Regions from separate parts of the Acinetobacter sp. BSP-28 genome, predicted to be linked through region 3. Evidence: predicted binding sites of a transcription regulator. Region 3 holds the regulator's gene; each other region holds the start of a gene.
What was found. Region 3 encodes PhoB, which activates phosphate uptake and scavenging genes when phosphate is short. Its sites were predicted from a motif close to TGTCATNAANCTGTCATAA; they were not measured.
Positions count from the first base shown of each region.

Region 1: a site for PhoB is predicted at 1,601-1,619, ahead of ACE01R_RS02175 (inorganic phosphate transporter). Genes of this name have one in related genera too.
Region 2: a site for PhoB is predicted at 3,286-3,304, ahead of ACE01R_RS10825 (porin). Genes of this name have one in related genera too.

Region 1 is NZ_JBIQOB010000002.1:166,615-172,063, forward strand. It holds gene metH (methionine synthase) at 1-1,198, opposite strand, end outside; gene ACE01R_RS02175 (inorganic phosphate transporter) at 1,667-3,286, shown strand; gene ACE01R_RS02180 (hypothetical protein) at 3,463-5,013, opposite strand; gene ACE01R_RS02185 (rhomboid family intramembrane serine protease) at 5,253-5,449, opposite strand, start outside.
Region 2 is NZ_JBIQOB010000013.1:18,119-23,567, reverse strand. It holds gene ACE01R_RS10835 (cytochrome ubiquinol oxidase subunit I) at 1-1,425, opposite strand, end outside; gene cydP (cytochrome oxidase putative small subunit CydP) at 1,425-1,616, opposite strand; gene ACE01R_RS10825 (porin) at 2,058-3,140, opposite strand; gene ACE01R_RS10820 (HIT family protein) at 3,397-3,810, opposite strand; gene ACE01R_RS10815 (YARHG domain-containing protein) at 3,843-4,112, opposite strand; gene ACE01R_RS10810 (NAD(P)-dependent oxidoreductase) at 4,195-5,067, opposite strand; gene ACE01R_RS10805 (alpha/beta fold hydrolase) at 5,078-5,449, opposite strand, start outside.
Region 3 is NZ_JBIQOB010000009.1:53,761-59,209, reverse strand. It holds gene ACE01R_RS08395 (pirin family protein) at 1-246, shown strand, start outside; gene ACE01R_RS08390 (OsmC family protein) at 271-669, shown strand; gene ACE01R_RS08385 (glutathione S-transferase) at 769-1,416, shown strand; gene phoR (phosphate regulon sensor histidine kinase PhoR) at 1,461-2,819, opposite strand; gene phoB (phosphate regulon transcriptional regulator PhoB) at 2,845-3,555, opposite strand; gene ACE01R_RS08370 (TetR/AcrR family transcriptional regulator) at 3,795-4,484, opposite strand; gene ACE01R_RS08365 (SDR family NAD(P)-dependent oxidoreductase) at 4,721-5,449, shown strand, end outside.

The DNA.
Region 1 (5,449 bases), on a different contig from region 3:
CCATGTTGATGTCGATGACCTGTGCACCGGCTTCAACTTGCTGCTGTGCAACTTCAAGTGCTTCAGCAAAGTTTTCTTCACGGATAAGACGTAAGAATTTTTTAGAACCGGTTACGTTGGTACGTTCACCGACGTTCACAAAGAGTGATTCTTCAGTAATGTTGAACGGTTCAAGACCACTTAAACGACAAGCTGGTTTAGTTTCAGGCACTTGACGCGGTTTGATGTCTTTTACTGCATTGTAAATCGCACGGATGTGATCTGGCGTTGTACCACAGCAGCCGCCGGTAATGTTAATCAAACCGCTTTCTGCAAATTCTTTAATAAATGCAGCCGTTTCTTCAGGGGTTTCATCATAACCACCGAAGGCATTTGGCAAGCCTGCGTTTGGATGGGCAGAAACAAAAGTATCGGCAACATCAGAGATGGTTTTGACGTGTGGACGCATCGCATCTGCGCCCAGCGCACAGTTAAAACCAATCGACAATAAATCACCATGACGAACAGAGTTCCAGAACGCTTCTGCAGTTTGACCTGTCAATGTACGGCCTGAAGCATCGGTAATCGTGCCTGAAATCATCAATGGCAATTCATAGCCAATTTGGTTGAACACTTCTTTGACTGCAAAGATTGCCGCTTTACAGTTCAGTGTATCGAATACGGTTTCAATGAGTAGAATGTCCGCACCGCCTTCAATCAGGGCATGCGCAGCTTCAATATAGTTTTCTTTCAGCGCATCAAATGTGATGTTACGGAACGCTGGGTCATTTACGTTGGGTGAAATCGAACAGGTACGTGACGTTGGCCCAAGCACACCGGCAACAAAGCGCGGTTTGTCTGGTGTTGAATATTTCAAACATGCTTCTTTAGCAATACGTGCTGCTTCACGGTTAATCTCAGGGACAAGATCTTCCATGTGGTAATCCGACATAGAAACACGTGTACCGTTGAAACTGTTAGTTTCAATAATGTCGGCACCAGCTTCAAGGTAGGCTTCGTGAATACCTTGAATGATGTGAGGTTGGGTCAACACCAAAAGGTCATTGTTGCCTTTCAGGTCAGATGCCCAGTCAGCAAAACGCTCACCACGGTAGTCGGCTTCTTCGAGTTTATGACGCTGAATCATGGTGCCCATAGCACCATCAATAATCAGAATCCGTTGAGCGAGCAGCTCTTTTAGGGTGGCAAGCGTGGACATAAATAACCCCAATCCGATGGAATATAAAATCGGCAAATATATTAACAGAATTCAATCCAGTTTTATTGATATTCGCAGGCAAGGGGTATGCACTATGTATTAGGTTGTTGAATAAATAGACATATTTATTGACAGGTGTGTTTAATATAAATGCTTGGAATGCTTCACGAATTTGTCATATTAATCAGGCATGATGGAAAATAGGTGATACGCAGGAGCAAATGTGACAATAAATATGAATTTATATCAGATAAGCTGAAACATTGATTTTCAAAATAAATAATAGTGGATTATGTATGTTAACTAATTGATTTATTTTATTAAAATTAAATAATTCGGTGGGTTTTGGTGAGTGCATAATAGTAAATAAAGTATGAAAAACTGCTTTATATGACACCGTTTTGTCATATAATTGTCACAATTAAATTGAACAATAAGGGGATTTTATTATCCCTTTGAACCGTCTGCATGAATTCTAATATTCCTCCCGTCCAAGATCAGGTGCCATCAGCACCAGCGAAATCGACGAATGTGCATGTTGCTACGCCGAAATTTTTTATGCCGGTGTTTCTCACGGTTATTATTTCAACTTTAGTGTATATCGGTTTTCAACTTTCAACCGATTTGGCGCATGTTCCAGCATTAAGTTTATATTCCGTTATTCTTTTAGCGACTGCTTTATTAATTGCTTTAGGCTTTGAATTTGTTAATGGTTTTCATGACACGGCCAATGCAGTCGCAACTGTTATTTATACCAATGCCTTATCTGCACCTGTTGCAGTAATGTGGGCAGGCTTCTGTAACTTCCTTGGGGTGATGGTGGCAAGTGGTGCCGTCGCTTACGGCATTATTGCTTTATTGCCTGTAGAGCTGATTATGAATGTCGGTTCTGGAGCAGGCTTTGCCATGGTTTTTGCCATGCTGATCGCTGCGATTCTCTGGAATTTAGGTACCTGGTTTTTAGGTATTCCGGCATCGAGCTCACATACCCTAATCGGTTCGATTTTAGGTGTGGGTATTATGAATTACCTGCTTCATTCAGGCGCTGGCGCAAGCGGCGTAGATATGGAGCAAGTGATGAAAGTAGGTAAAGCACTGCTGTTTTCTCCGCTGATTGGTTTTGCTTTTGCTGCAGTCCTGTTTTTACTGGTGAAAAAAATTTTCCGTAAACAGTTGGAGCTCTTTCATCCGCCTGAAGGTAATAAGCCGCCACCGCCTTTGATTCGTGCGATTTTGATTTTCACTTGTACCGGTGTGAGTTTCGCGCATGGTTCAAATGACGGTCAAAAGGGCATGGGCTTGATTATGCTGATTTTGATTGGTTGTGTACCTTTGGCTTATTCTTTAAATAAGAATTTAGACAGTGCACATATTCAGTCTTTTGAGCAATTGTCTCAGCAAACGGCTACTGCTATTTATCCGCAGCATGAAAATATTACGGATGATCAGGCACGTGCTGTCATTACCAAATATATTCAAACCAAAGAAGTGAATCCTGAAGTGGTTCCTGCTTTAGCGAGCTTGACAGATCATTTAGGTGAACGTGTTGCCAAATATGGTGATATTCACACTATTCCAGAGGCTGAAGTTTCTGCGATCCGCAATGATATGTATCTCAGTACTACTGCGTTTAAGCGTTTAGATAAAGCTGAGCAGCTTCCTGAAATGTCAAAAGATCAAAGCAAGTTAGTTAAAGAATATCGTAAAAACCTGGATTCATTCCTGCAATACATTCCAACCTGGGTGAAAGTGGCTGTTGCCCTGGCATTAGGTCTGGGTACGATGGTTGGCTGGAAACGTATTGTGGTAACTGTAGGTGAGCGTATTGGTAAAAACCATATGACTTATGGTCAAGGCATGTCAGCTGAACTTGTTGCTATGACAACGATTGCTGCTGCTGATGGTTTGGGTATGCCTGTATCGACAACACACGTTTTGAACAGTGCAGTTGCAGGTACCATGGTAGCCAATAAATCAGGTTTGAATTTACAAATGGTGCGTACGATTTTATCGGCATGGGTCTTCACTTTACCAGCGACTATTTGTTTATCTGGTGGTTTGTACTGGTTATTCTTACAGTTCGTTTAAGACTTCTGTTAGAAACAAAAAACGCTGCAATTGCAGCGTTTTTTTATGTCTTTTAGTGCTTTGTTATGAAAAGAAAATCAAACTGCATATATCCTTCATTTGTCTTTGTTTGACCTTCACTTGCACCTTGGTTTAAAGTCATACTTCCCATCTAAAGAAGAGGGGAAGCCTTGTGATTATTTCTTTATCTTGCGTAGCACCTTCTTAATCGGCAATTTTTCGTTGGCAAAGCCATACAGTGCGGCAAAAGGCAGAGCAGTGCGGGCCAAATAAGGCACACGCCACAATCCGCCATGGTTGGCGCCTTTCATCATCAGTTCCAGCGGATGATCCAGATGAGTTTCCGGGTTGGCAACCGATTCAGGATGGCGCAGGTCATAAATCCACAAAGCAGCCATAAGCGCATTGGTAGTTTCAGGGTGAAAGGATTCAACATCAAACAGGCTGGCACCATTGAAGGCCGCTTTCAATAACGGATTTTTGGTCACTGAATGGGTCGTGGTAGACGGTGCAATATTGATACTGACCCGTTGTCCATAATGACGCGCCAGTGTTGCACGCCACTGCTGGATACGCTTGGCCAAAGCATAGTTTGGGCCTTGCTCGACCACCAGACAGTCCGCAATGCCATATTCCTGACCATTGTCGGAAGGAATGAGCATATGTAGATTCTGCTGGAAAAAGCGCTTGGCGGTAATAGCTGAAATACCTTTACTCATAAGCTGACGCACTTTGGAGCGACAGTGGAACTTGTCATAAGATGCTTCTACCACTTCCTTCGGAATGGCATAGACATCGGTTGGCGTGCACATAAACATTAAGCTGGTATCGGCCTTTTGCTCACTGACATATTCGATAATGCTATCCATGGCCATGGCAACACGGACATGCTTTTCACCATCAAGATAGGCAATCGCAGCCAGGTCAAGCTGATGCTCACTTTGGCTTAACCAGTGGGCAATTTCAGGGGTTTGGGTGAGTAAATCTGCGCCTAATTTTTCTTTCAGCACAGTGCTGGAAGTATCTTCTGCCAATTTTTCTGTACAAGGAGCATAAAGTGTAGCGTTACCTTGCTGAATGGTGTTTAAGATTCTGTCCCACACCCGGGTATTGGGTAAATCAACAGCAATAATATTGGCTTTCCAGCGTGCCAGCCAGGTCAGTGGACCCGCTTCAGAGCCTGCACCAAATAGCACCATGGTACGGTCAGAAAGATCAAACCATTCCGGATGTGCCTGTGCGCTACGTAAGGCATCGGCATGACTGCTTTCGATAATGCCTGCATCTTGCCAGATCTGGATTTGATCCAGTAAAGCCTGACCTTGTAACTTTTGGCCTTTATAAGGTACATACCATTCTGGTGCAGTATCATTTTCACCTTTGAGCTGAATGGTATACAAAGTGGCAGTATCGACATCTTTCATAATGTCTTTAAGTAAATAGCGCTGACCATCACGATAAAAGTCAAAGCTATGATGAGCTTTATGCAAGCCTTGCTTGGCAATGGTAATAGAATTGTTGATGGTGCGAATACCCTGTTCTACCAAGGCTTTGAAGTAGATGGGATAGTGTTTGCGCCAATTTTTTTCAGCAAGTGCATTCATGGATGACTTGTTGTCAACGATAGACAGGGCTTCAGCAATAATTTCCTTGCCTGTTTGGGTGGTACTGGCTTTTTTGCTGTGGGGATTGATCGGGAATTGAAGACCATTTAATGAAGTGGACATGCAAAAGATCTCTTTTTTTTGCGCATTAATATACAGATGTCTACATTATCTATGCCAAATTGATTTGAGGGGTAGCATTTAATGACAAAATTATGTAAATCTTTATTGAAAATAAGCAGCAAAAAAGGAGCTTTTCAGCTCCTTAACATATAAATATTTTAGAGTTCTTTATTTGGCAAACCCTATAAATTTTTTAAAATCTAAATACCAAGTTATTCCGCTCCGAAACATACGTTTAATTAAAAAGGAAACTGCATCAATTTATTCAAAAAGTGGCCAATAAGCCGTGGTTCAATAATGATGGTCATGATTACTCCATAAGCTGCGCCCCATAAATGCGCACTATGGTTAATATTGGAGTTGCCACGTTTACCTGACCAGACGCTATAAGCGACATAAAGTACAGCAAAAATAATCGCCGGTACAGGAATAAAAA
Region 2 (5,449 bases), on a different contig from region 3:
ACCCCAAATGTCCCCAGTACTTAAGCTTGAAGCAGAAAGGTGTGTAGGTAAAACCTCACCAATCGTCCACGGTTGACGACCGCCTTCAGCAACATACCAGCCAGTCTGTGTAGCAATCCACGGTAATGGAAGGCCGTATAGTGCAAATTTAAGTAACCAAGGCTTGTTTTCTGCATTGCGTTTAGCCACTGCATAAGTTGCAAGGATAAACAGAAGCAGCATCAAGAAACCGGAAGCAACCATTGCACGGAACGAGAAGAACAGGGCAGTTACGTTAGGAACAGTATCCTTAGTTGCTGCTTTGATTTGCTCTTCAGAAGCATCTACTACATTTGGTGTGTATTTTTTAAGAAGTAAGCCGTAACCCAAGTCTTTTTGGTTTTCTTTGAAGGAAGCCATAAGCGCTGGTGAGCGATCGCCTGCACGAAGTTTTTCAAGTTCGGCATATGCAGTCATACCATTGCGGATACGAAGCTCATGTTGAACCATCAGGTCTTTCAGGCCAGTCACTTCTTTATCAAGAGAACGTGTTGCAATGATACCCATCACATATGGAATTTTGATGGCATAGTCAGTGCGTTGTTCTTCCTGATTTGGAATACCAAACAATGTAAATGGAGCAGGTGCCGGGTGAGTTTCCCATTCTGCTTCAATTGCAGCCAATTTGGTTTTTTGTACATCACCCAGTTCATAGCCTGATTCATCACCCAGTAAAATTACGGATAATGTAGAAGCTAAACCAAAGATAGCAGCAATCGCGAAAGAGCGACGAGCAAAAGGTAAGTCACGTTTTTTAAGCAAGTAGTAGCTAGAAATTGCCAAAACGAAAACTGCACCAGTCACATAACCTGAAGATACAGTATGGACGAATTTAACCTGAGCCACCGGGTTGAAAATCAGTGCACCGAAGTCAACCAGTTCCATACGCATGGTTTCAAAGTTAAACGCTGCGCCCACAGGATTTTGCATCCAGCCATTGGCAACTAGAATCCAAAGTGCCGACATGTTTGAGCCGAGAGCAACCAGCCAGGTCACGCCTAAATGCTGAACTTTGGAAAGCCGGTCCCAGCCGAAGAAGAATAGACCAATAAAAGTCGATTCCAAGAAAAACGCCATTAATCCTTCAATAGCCAGTGGCGCACCGAAAATGTCACCGACATAATGCGAATAGTACGCCCAGTTTGTACCAAACTGGAACTCCATGGTTAAGCCTGTAGTTACACCCAAGGCAAAGTTAATACCAAAAAGTTTTCCCCAGAATTTGGTCATGTCTTTATAAATTTCTTTACCGGAAATCACATAGGTGGTTTCCATGATGGCAAGAATAAAAGCCAGACCAAGAGTAAGAGGTACAAATATAAAGTGATACAACGCGGTCATTGCAAATTGGAACCGCGAAAGATCGACCACGCTTTCAGAAATCATCAACGTGTCTCCTTGATTTGGGAAGGGCTGCCAGCAATATGCTCGGCAACTTGAGTGTCAAAATTTTGAGGGATAGTCGGGGCGTCGAACCAGATGTGTTTAATCGTCAGTAAGAGTGCAACCTTAATTATTAAAATGACTGCGATCTCTCGAACTAAACGTTGATTGTAATCTTTCGGTATTAAGCTCATACAAATAAGCCTATTTTTTTAAACTTGATCTATATTATTAAACAAAAAATAACTAAAAATAAATAGATGAAACAATTAAAATAAAAATATATTATATTTATGTTTTAAAACAATGATTTATGTTGAGGTTGTGATAAAAAATATACTGATTTTTTGCAATTATTAAGTTGACTAAAACGCTGCGTATTTAATTTTTAATTCTGACTAAAATAGTTATATATACTTTTAAATCCAACTAAACACTTGTATTTTTTTAGTAGATATAATTAATTGATAATTGTTCTTGTTTAAATTTCAATTTAATATGTTTTATATAAACGCAATTAAACACATTTACCTAAAATGTAAGATGGATGAGAGAAGAAGTTATAATTCTTTCATCAAAAAAAGACCACACGAATGTGGTCTTTTTAATAACTTTTCTAATTAGATGAAGAGGGCTTAGAAGTTATATTCCATACCAAGACCGAATACAGTCATAGTGTCATCTTCACCAGCAGCTGTTTTCCAGTCACGTTCTTGAGAAGCAACGATACCGTACATACGAGCTTGTTTGTTGAAGTAGTAATCTACACCAAGGCCGTATTGATTGATGTCACGATCAACAGAAGTAGTTCCAGCTGTGTATTCTGTATTCGCATTTGCGTATTCAGCTTTTACAACCCATGGAGTTGAACCGATTTTATATGCAGCGGCAATTGTGAAAGCATCTTCTTGTAAGCCTTTAGCAGCGGTCAGATCGTCAGATGGTTCAGCAGTTTGCCATAAACCACCTAAAGTAAAGCCGTTGATACCCACTTTAGAGAAGTCATAAGCTCCAGTGATACGGAAAGCATCAGAAATATATTTTTTACCATCAAAACCTACATATTTACCTTCAACAGCAGAGTTTGCTGCTAGGCCTAAAGATAAGCCAAGGTCTTTGTTATCATATAGGACAGATGCTGAGATACCATCACCGAAGCCATCACGGGCACTATCGTCACCAGAAGTGCCAGCTGCAGCAGCAGTTGAATTTTCACCTTGTAGCGCCATAATGTTGAATTGAACGCCGCCAAGCAATTTTTTGTCAGTTTCGATACCGATCGCATTTTTAGGACGTTCTTCACCGTGCATCATGTTGGTAATGTCAAGACGAGTGTGATCGTTGAAGATATCTTGAGCACTGCCAGCAGCTGTTTTGAAATAAGAATCGTAGTTACCTGCTTTTAGTGTACCTAAACCAGCCCATTTAAGACCGATGAAGCGGTTACGTGCACTCCAGTCAGTATCTGAACCAGAACCATCAGTAGAAACAGCCCATTCTGCTTGATAAACAGCTGACAGGTTGTCAGTCAGTTTCTCTTCACCTTTTACACCAATACGTGAAGCATGAGAGCTTACTTCAGAAACATCGTTACCTTTGAAATCGTAGTTATCAACTTGGTCGATAGATACGTTCAGTTTGCCATACAAAGTTGGTGCCGCTTGTGCTGCACTCATCCCCAAAGCCGCTACTGCAGTAGCGAGAAGTAATTTTTTCATTGAGATATTTCTCCAAAACACGGTTCTAAATGGCATTTGCCTTACTTAACACTTCTTTTTTAGTTTGCTTAAGTACAAAAAATTACAAAAGCTCACCAACTTGCTATGCAGTATCTGTAATGTTTGTGACAGAGAAGTGAATGAAAAATGACAGTTTGATGACGTATTGAAGGACAAAAATTAAATTACATTTCTTCTTTTTGTTATGAAAATAAAAAAATGGAGCCGAAGCTCCATTTTCTTTTTATGATTTAAATCAAAGTGCGGCTTTAATTCTTTCAGCCAAAGCCTGGATTTGTTCTTGATCACCCATATGCAATGCATGTTTTCCAAGTTCATGAACTGAACTTGGAATGAGGTGAAAATGAACATGTGGAACCGTTTGACCAGCAGATGCACCTGAGAGTTGCATCAGTACAATACCTTGAACATCGAGTGCTATTTTCATTGCTTGAGCAACTCTTTGCACAATTTGAATGGTATAAGCAGCAGCATCGGGTGGTAGATCAAGCAATGTAATTGCAGGTGTTTTCGGGATGACCAGCGTATGACCCTCTGCCTGTGGCATGATGTCCATAAAAGCCAGAACCTGTTCGTCCTCATACACTTTTATTGCAGGAAGTTCATTACGAATAATTCGTGCAAAAATATTTTGATCATCGTAAAGCATGTCTAGTCCTTGAAAGTGATTGGGTACTGTAATTATTTACAGTTCAATTCTTTCTGACGATCTTTGATGGCGTCAAGTCGTTGTTGCTCTTTTTCTGAAAATTTAGGTTTAGTTGTATAGCAATTGTCATTGCCAAACTTCGCCTTAGCTTCCGGGTCTTTAAAGCAAAAACCTTTAGACGCATAAATGACATCATGGTCATTTTTTAATTGTTGACACTCTTGCTCTGCTGTCGCTGCAAAAGCAGTTGCCCCAAAGAAAGTTGTAAAACTAGCCAAAACTGCAACACTAAGCTTGGTCATGAGGGTTTCCTCTGTGAGAACATTGTGTAGAACACTTCTACACAATATTAGGTTTAATTTATTATTATTCAATGGCGAGTAATTACTCAAGTGTAATTTTACTCCAGGATTCATACATTTTTACAGCACTAGAAAAGTCACTGTCTTTTTCTGCTAAATTGCTGGCTGCCTGAATCAGGCTTTGCGTTAAGGCAATAACCGGCGCTGAGAGTTTAGCATTACGCACCAGGTCAAGTGCAATACCTGTATCTTTGGCTAATAGCGGTAAGGCAAAAGTCAGAGGGAATTCGCGGTTTAAAACCCGTTGTGGCAACACTGTTTCAGTCACACCACTTTTACCGCTTGACGCATTAATGCAGTCTAAAGCTTCATGCAGATTTACGCCATGCGCTTTTAAGGTAGTGAAACCTTCAGCCACTGAACAAAGATTGACAGCCAAAAGCATATTGTTCACGGCTTTGACTGCGAAACCGGCACCTGATTCACCGACATGTTTAATCAGCTTTCCGAAGGCTTGAATTGCAGGAAGGGCTTTTTCAAAAGCAGTGGCTTCACCGCCAATCATCACGGTTAAAGTACCATTTTCGGCACCAATGGTTTGACCGCTTACGGGTGCATCAAGAAAATCTACATCCAATGCTTTTAACTGCTGGCTGAGCTTTTTTGCCGATTCAGGAACACCACTGGTGCAATCGACCCATACCGAACCCGATTTAATCTGAACCGTTGCAATGAGGTCTTCGACTTCCTTGCTGGTTGGTAGGCAGGAAAAAATGATATCTGCTTGAACGGCTTGCTCGAGTTCGACTGCCTGCGTGCCATATTCAGTTGCATGTCCTTTGGCTTTTTCAAAATTACGGTTCCATACATACACCGTATCAAAATGTTGAGGTAAATGTGCTGCCATACGGTAACCCATTGCGCCCAAGCCGATAAATGCAACTGACTGAATCATGATGTTTCCTTTATATTTTGCTTGATCTCTGTTTTAACCAGGTGGTCATGAAAGGCCAGAATTCGTTGGCACTGGACTGACTAGACATCAGTCCTAAATGACCACCGGGGATAAGAGTAAACGTGACATCCTTGCTATTTGTCAATTCAATTAAAGGCTTAACGGCATCTTCGGAAACAATCTGATCGCTACGACCCGCGCCTACCAATAAAGAGCAGTTTATATTTTTTAATTCGATATGTTTATCTTGTAATTTGATAACGCCATTTTTGAGCGGATTTTGTAGCCAGACATTAAAAATCATGTCCTGATTGATGCCGCCAGGGTAGTCAATCATCCGGTTCAGAAAATGACCCATGGTGGCATGTTCGTATAAGGCTTG
Region 3 (5,449 bases):
GAGCCTGGCATGACTGAAATCGAAATCCGGTTGCATAAAGGCAGTCGTGTACTGCTGTTGGGTGGTGAACCTTTTGAGTCACCGATATTACTGTGGTGGAACTTTGTCGGGCGGACTCAGGAAGAGCTTTGCCAAGCCCGTGACCACTGGATAAATCAGGATGACCGTTTTGGTACGATTCCTGACTATCCGGGACCCCGCCTGGAAGCACCCGCATTTCCCGATAAAATGCGTGCCTCAAAATAACAATAAAATTTAGGATTTTTGAATATGGCAATTATTGCAAATGCAGAAGTACAGAGCCTGGCTGAACCCTGGTCAGGCGAAGTGAAAAGCGGAAAACACCAGTTTATTACCGACAAACCCGAATTTTTTGGCGGGCAGGATCTGGGTCCTGCACCTTATGATTTGATTTGTTCAGGCCTGATTTCTTGCACCATGATTACCTTGCGCATGTATGCCAGTCATAAAGGCATAGAGCTCGGTCAATTTTCCGTAGAAGCCGATTTTAATGCCAATAAGGAAGGCAAAGAATGGATGGAGCGTCGCTTGTCCTTTGCACAGCCATTATCGGATGAACTAAAACAAAAAATTTTAGACATCAGCAGTAAAACGCCAGTCACCAAGACACTGTTACGCAGTCTGGAAATTAACACGGTTCTGCTTTAAATATATGACCCGATAGCCATGACATTGTGTGCAAAGCAAAATGTCATTTTTCAAGCCGCTCGGTCATGATCAAAATATAAAAATAGAGGTCAAAAAATAATGATTACATTGCACCATTTAGATCAGTCTCGTTCTTTTAGAGTTTTATGGGCTTTGGAAGAACTGGCTCAAGATTATCAGGTGAAGTTTTATAAACGTTTACCTACTTTGGCTGCACCGCCTGAATTAAAATTGGTTCATCCTTTAGCTAAAGCACCGATCTTGACTGATGAGGAACAAACCATTGTTGAATCGGCAGTGATTTTGCAACATCTGCAGGAAAGCTATGATACAGCGCAGAAATTTAAACCGAAGGCCAAAAAAGATCAGCAACAATACCGTTACTGGATGCACTATGCCGAAGGTTCATTAATGCCGTTATTGCTGATGCAACTGGTGATGAACAATGTCCCGAAACGTGTGCCTTGGCTGATTAAACCAGTCGCACACAAAATTACTGCGGGCGTGAAGGCGGGATTTATTCATCCGCGTTTAAAAGAGCATATTGCTTATCTGGAAGATTACTTATCCAAGCATGAATATTTTGCCGGAACATTTTCTTTTGCCGATATTCAGATGTGGTTTCCACTCGATGCCATTCAATCCAGAACATCCGGTTCATATCCACATATAACCAAGTATCTGAAACGTCTTGAGGAACGACCTGCCTTTCAGAGAGCCAGGTTTAAAGAACAAAACCTGATTTAATATAGACAGGTGGACTGCTTTAAATCAGGGTAGAACGGGGATATTTAGTTGGGTTTGTAAAGGCGCTCTTTAGGGAAAATGACTTTAAAGGTGGAGCCTTCGTTCTCTTTGGATTCAATTTCCAGATGGGCGCCGTGTTGCATTAACACATGTTTGACAATCGCCAGACCTAAGCCGGTGCCACCGGTTTGACGGCTACGCGCGCTATCAACACGATAAAAACGCTCGGTTAAACGTGGCAAGTGTTTGGGGTCAATCCCGATCCCGGTATCTTGCACAGTAAAGATGCCGTGTTCGCCATCATCATGCCATCCTATAGTGATGGTTCCGCCTTTAGGAGTGTACTTAATGGCATTGGTAATCAGGTTGCTAAAGGCACTGGATAGCTCAGTCTCGGAACCGATCAGGTCACAATGGCTGTCAATGTCGAGGTTGAGCGCATGGTGATAGTCGACATTATAGGCCTGCGCATCATCAAACAGCTGGTTCATCAGACTTGGCATTTCAATAATCTGGTTTTTAGCGATTTTTTTGTCATTTTCCAAACGCGACAATAGCAATAAATCATTCACCAGGGCATTCATGCGTTTGGTTTGCGCCTGCATCTGGTCGAAGGCACGTTTCCAGCGCGGATTTAAATCTTCCTGATCGGTAAAGGTTTCAATATAACCGCTAAGGACCGTAAGCGGCGTACGTAATTCATGGGAAATATTGTCGACAAAATCTGTGCGCATTTGTTCCAGATTATGCATGCGGGTCACGTCATAAGCGACCAAGAGGCGGCTTTCCCCACCAAAGCGGGTCATTTTGACTTGTACATAATGGTCTTCAAAGGCGGAAGATTTCATTTTCAGGCCATCGGGTGCCTCGTCAATATGGTTAAAATATTCAATAAAACTGGGCTGGCGCAGAATGGTTAAAATATTGCGACCGCGATCCAGCGGCTGAATACCGAGTAATTTTTCTGCAGCCGGATTCCACCATTCAATTTGGTGCAGTTCATCAATCAGCACCACCGCTTCAGCTAGCGCCACCAGTGAAGATTGTGCCCGATCAATCAGGCCGACCATTTCTGCCTGGACAATACGCTCCTGACGCTGGGAACGGTACACATTAAACAGCAAGGCTCCCCAGATGCCATTTAAACTGGGCGGAACATCATAAGGACGGTTGGAAATCCATTCATTGACTAGATACAGCGAACGCAATTGCAAGGCAAAAAATACTGCAAAGGCGATGAGAATAAAAATCCAGAAATACCCAATCCCTAAACCGATTAAACCCGCAATCAGCAATAAAAAGGTGAGCTGACGTAAATCTTGCTTGGCAAAAGTCCATAGACTGCTGTAACGAAAATGTTTATGTTCTCGTGCAAGTTCCGGGACGGGGTAGGGTTCATACATATAATTCAGTTGACCTAAACGACGACTAACCTAAAGCGACATCTGCGCGGGTAGAAAAACGGTAACCTGTACCACGAACCGTTTGTACATAACGGTCTGCGCCAAACGGTTCCAGTACTTTACGCAAGCGACGGATATGTACATCAATGGTACGGTCTTCAATATATACGTTACCACCCCAGACCTGGTCCAGCAATTGAGCACGGGTATAGGCGCGTTCCGGATGCGTCATGAAAAAGGCCAATAAACGGTATTCTGTAGGTCCCATCTCTAAAATATTCTGACCATGACTGACCCGCTGACTCACCGGATCCAGCACCAGACCATTGGCATCAATGGTTTTTTCACCGCTGAGGGCATTGGCACGGCGTAACACGGCTTTAATGCGGGAAACCAGTTCACGAGTAGAAAATGGTTTGGTCATGTAGTCATCTGCACCGGCATCCAGACCTTGTACCTTATGGTCTTCTTCAGCGCGGGCTGTGAGCATGATCACGGGAATTTCTGACAAGGTTTCATCACGTTTCAGACGGCGGCACAGATCTACACCGCTGACGCCACCCGGTAACATCCAATCGAGTAAAATAAGCACAGGACGTTGGTCCACAATCATTTGATGGGCCTGTTTGGCATCTTCAGCCTGTAGGCATTGGAAGCCCGCCATATCCAGCGAGGTATGGATCATCTCCCGGATCGGAAGCTCATCATCGACGATTAATATATAGTCATCTTTCACAGCGCAATACCCTATTTCACGTAAACGGTGGACCGTTTTATATTTATGACAGGCTTATTACAAAGATTAATTATGACAGTATCATTGCAGAATAGGTAGTCCGGCTGAATTTCGCAAAAAATTGTCACATTTTTGATAAGATACAATCAAGAATTTAAAATAAATCAGTTAGATAAATATATTAAATTCAAGGTGTTGAGTATTTTTTTGACAGTTTGGTGGCAAGGGCTGTGCTGGAATCATATTTTTTCTTTTTTCGAAAAAGTATCAAGCAGCGATAAAAAAACGATACTGCAAGAAGACAGTACCTCCTCTATGGAGAGCTTGAAACCACTGACCACCCAGCGGATGGCGATTTGCGTGACATAGCCATTTAAACCGGTCGAAATCATCGAAATTTCACGTTCAGAGCGGTTGATGTTCGGCATCATCAGCATTACAAAGGCATGAATCATACGGTCAAAACGCGACATGGTTTCATGGATGGTGGCCTGGTTATGCAGTTCCTGAACCAGCATGGCATCAATATAAATAATCCGCGCCATACCCGGATTGTCTTTCAAGGTGGTGAGTAGGGCAGTTAAACCGGCTTCGATCATTTTTCGTGGATCGGTCGAGGCCTGCATAATCGCCTGTGTGACATTGTGCTGCAACTGATCAATCAGCTTTAAGAAGATGGTCTGAAAGAGTTCATCACTTTTCTTAAAGGATTCATAGAAATAGCGTTCGGTTAATTTGGCTTCATTACAAATATCTTTCACAGTTACCGCAAAAAAACCATGCGTGCCATAAGCCTCAATCCCGGCTTCAATCAGTTTTTCACGACGTGCCTGTTTACGTTCGGTTAAAGACATGCCTTTAAATTGACGTTCTTTGATTTTTGCCGGTTTATTTTGATTTTCTTCGAGATTTTTGTGCTGATCAGTCATAAATGTCGTGTGCCGAATGAAATCGAGATTTTGCCTTATATTAACAATAATTTATCTTTAGACCTATGTTTAAAACAAAGCTGCAGCTTTTCCAGTACAGGGAGGAATAGACGATATATTATATTGACAATGGTTATTGTCAAAATTATATTAAATGGATGAACTGCAATCTTCCAGACAGAAAAACAATCGAGATGTTTAGATGGATGATTCAGCAAGCTGAATAAGGATAGCTCATGAAAAATTTTAAAAATAAAGTCGCAGCCATTACTGGTGCAGGGTCGGGTATTGGGCAGCAATTGGCCGTACTTTTGGCCAAGCAAGGCTGCCATTTGTCTTTAAGTGATGTCAATGAACAGGGTTTGGCGAAAACAGTTGAACTGGTCAAAGACAGTCATGTCCGTGTGACAATAAAAAAAGTCAATGTGGCCAAACTGGAAGAAGTGCGCGCCTGGGCTGCTGAAACTGTTCAGGATCATGGTTCAGTCAACATGATTTTTAACAATGCCGGTGTGGCATTGGGTTCAACAGTGGAAGGGGCGAGTTACGAAGAACTGGAATGGATTGTGAATATTAATTTCTGGGGCGTGGTGTATGGCACCAAAGAGTTCCTGCCTTTAATCAAACAATCGGGTGAAGGTCATATTATCAATATTTCCAGCCTGTTTGGTCTAACCGCACAGCCGACCCAGTCTGCCTATAACGCGACCAAGTTTGCGGTGCGCGGTTTTACTGAATCCTTGCGGCAGGAACTGGACCTGGAAAACTGTGGCGTGAGTGCACTCTGTGTACATCCGGGCGGTATTCGTACCAATATTGCCAATGCGGCAAAAATGAATGACAGTATTCGAAGCTTAGGCATGCATCCGGAAAAATCGGCCAGGTCATTCAATAAATTATTACGTTGCCCACCTGAAGAAGCTGCCCGCCAAATTTTGGAAGCGGTACAAAAAGACAAGCGCCGT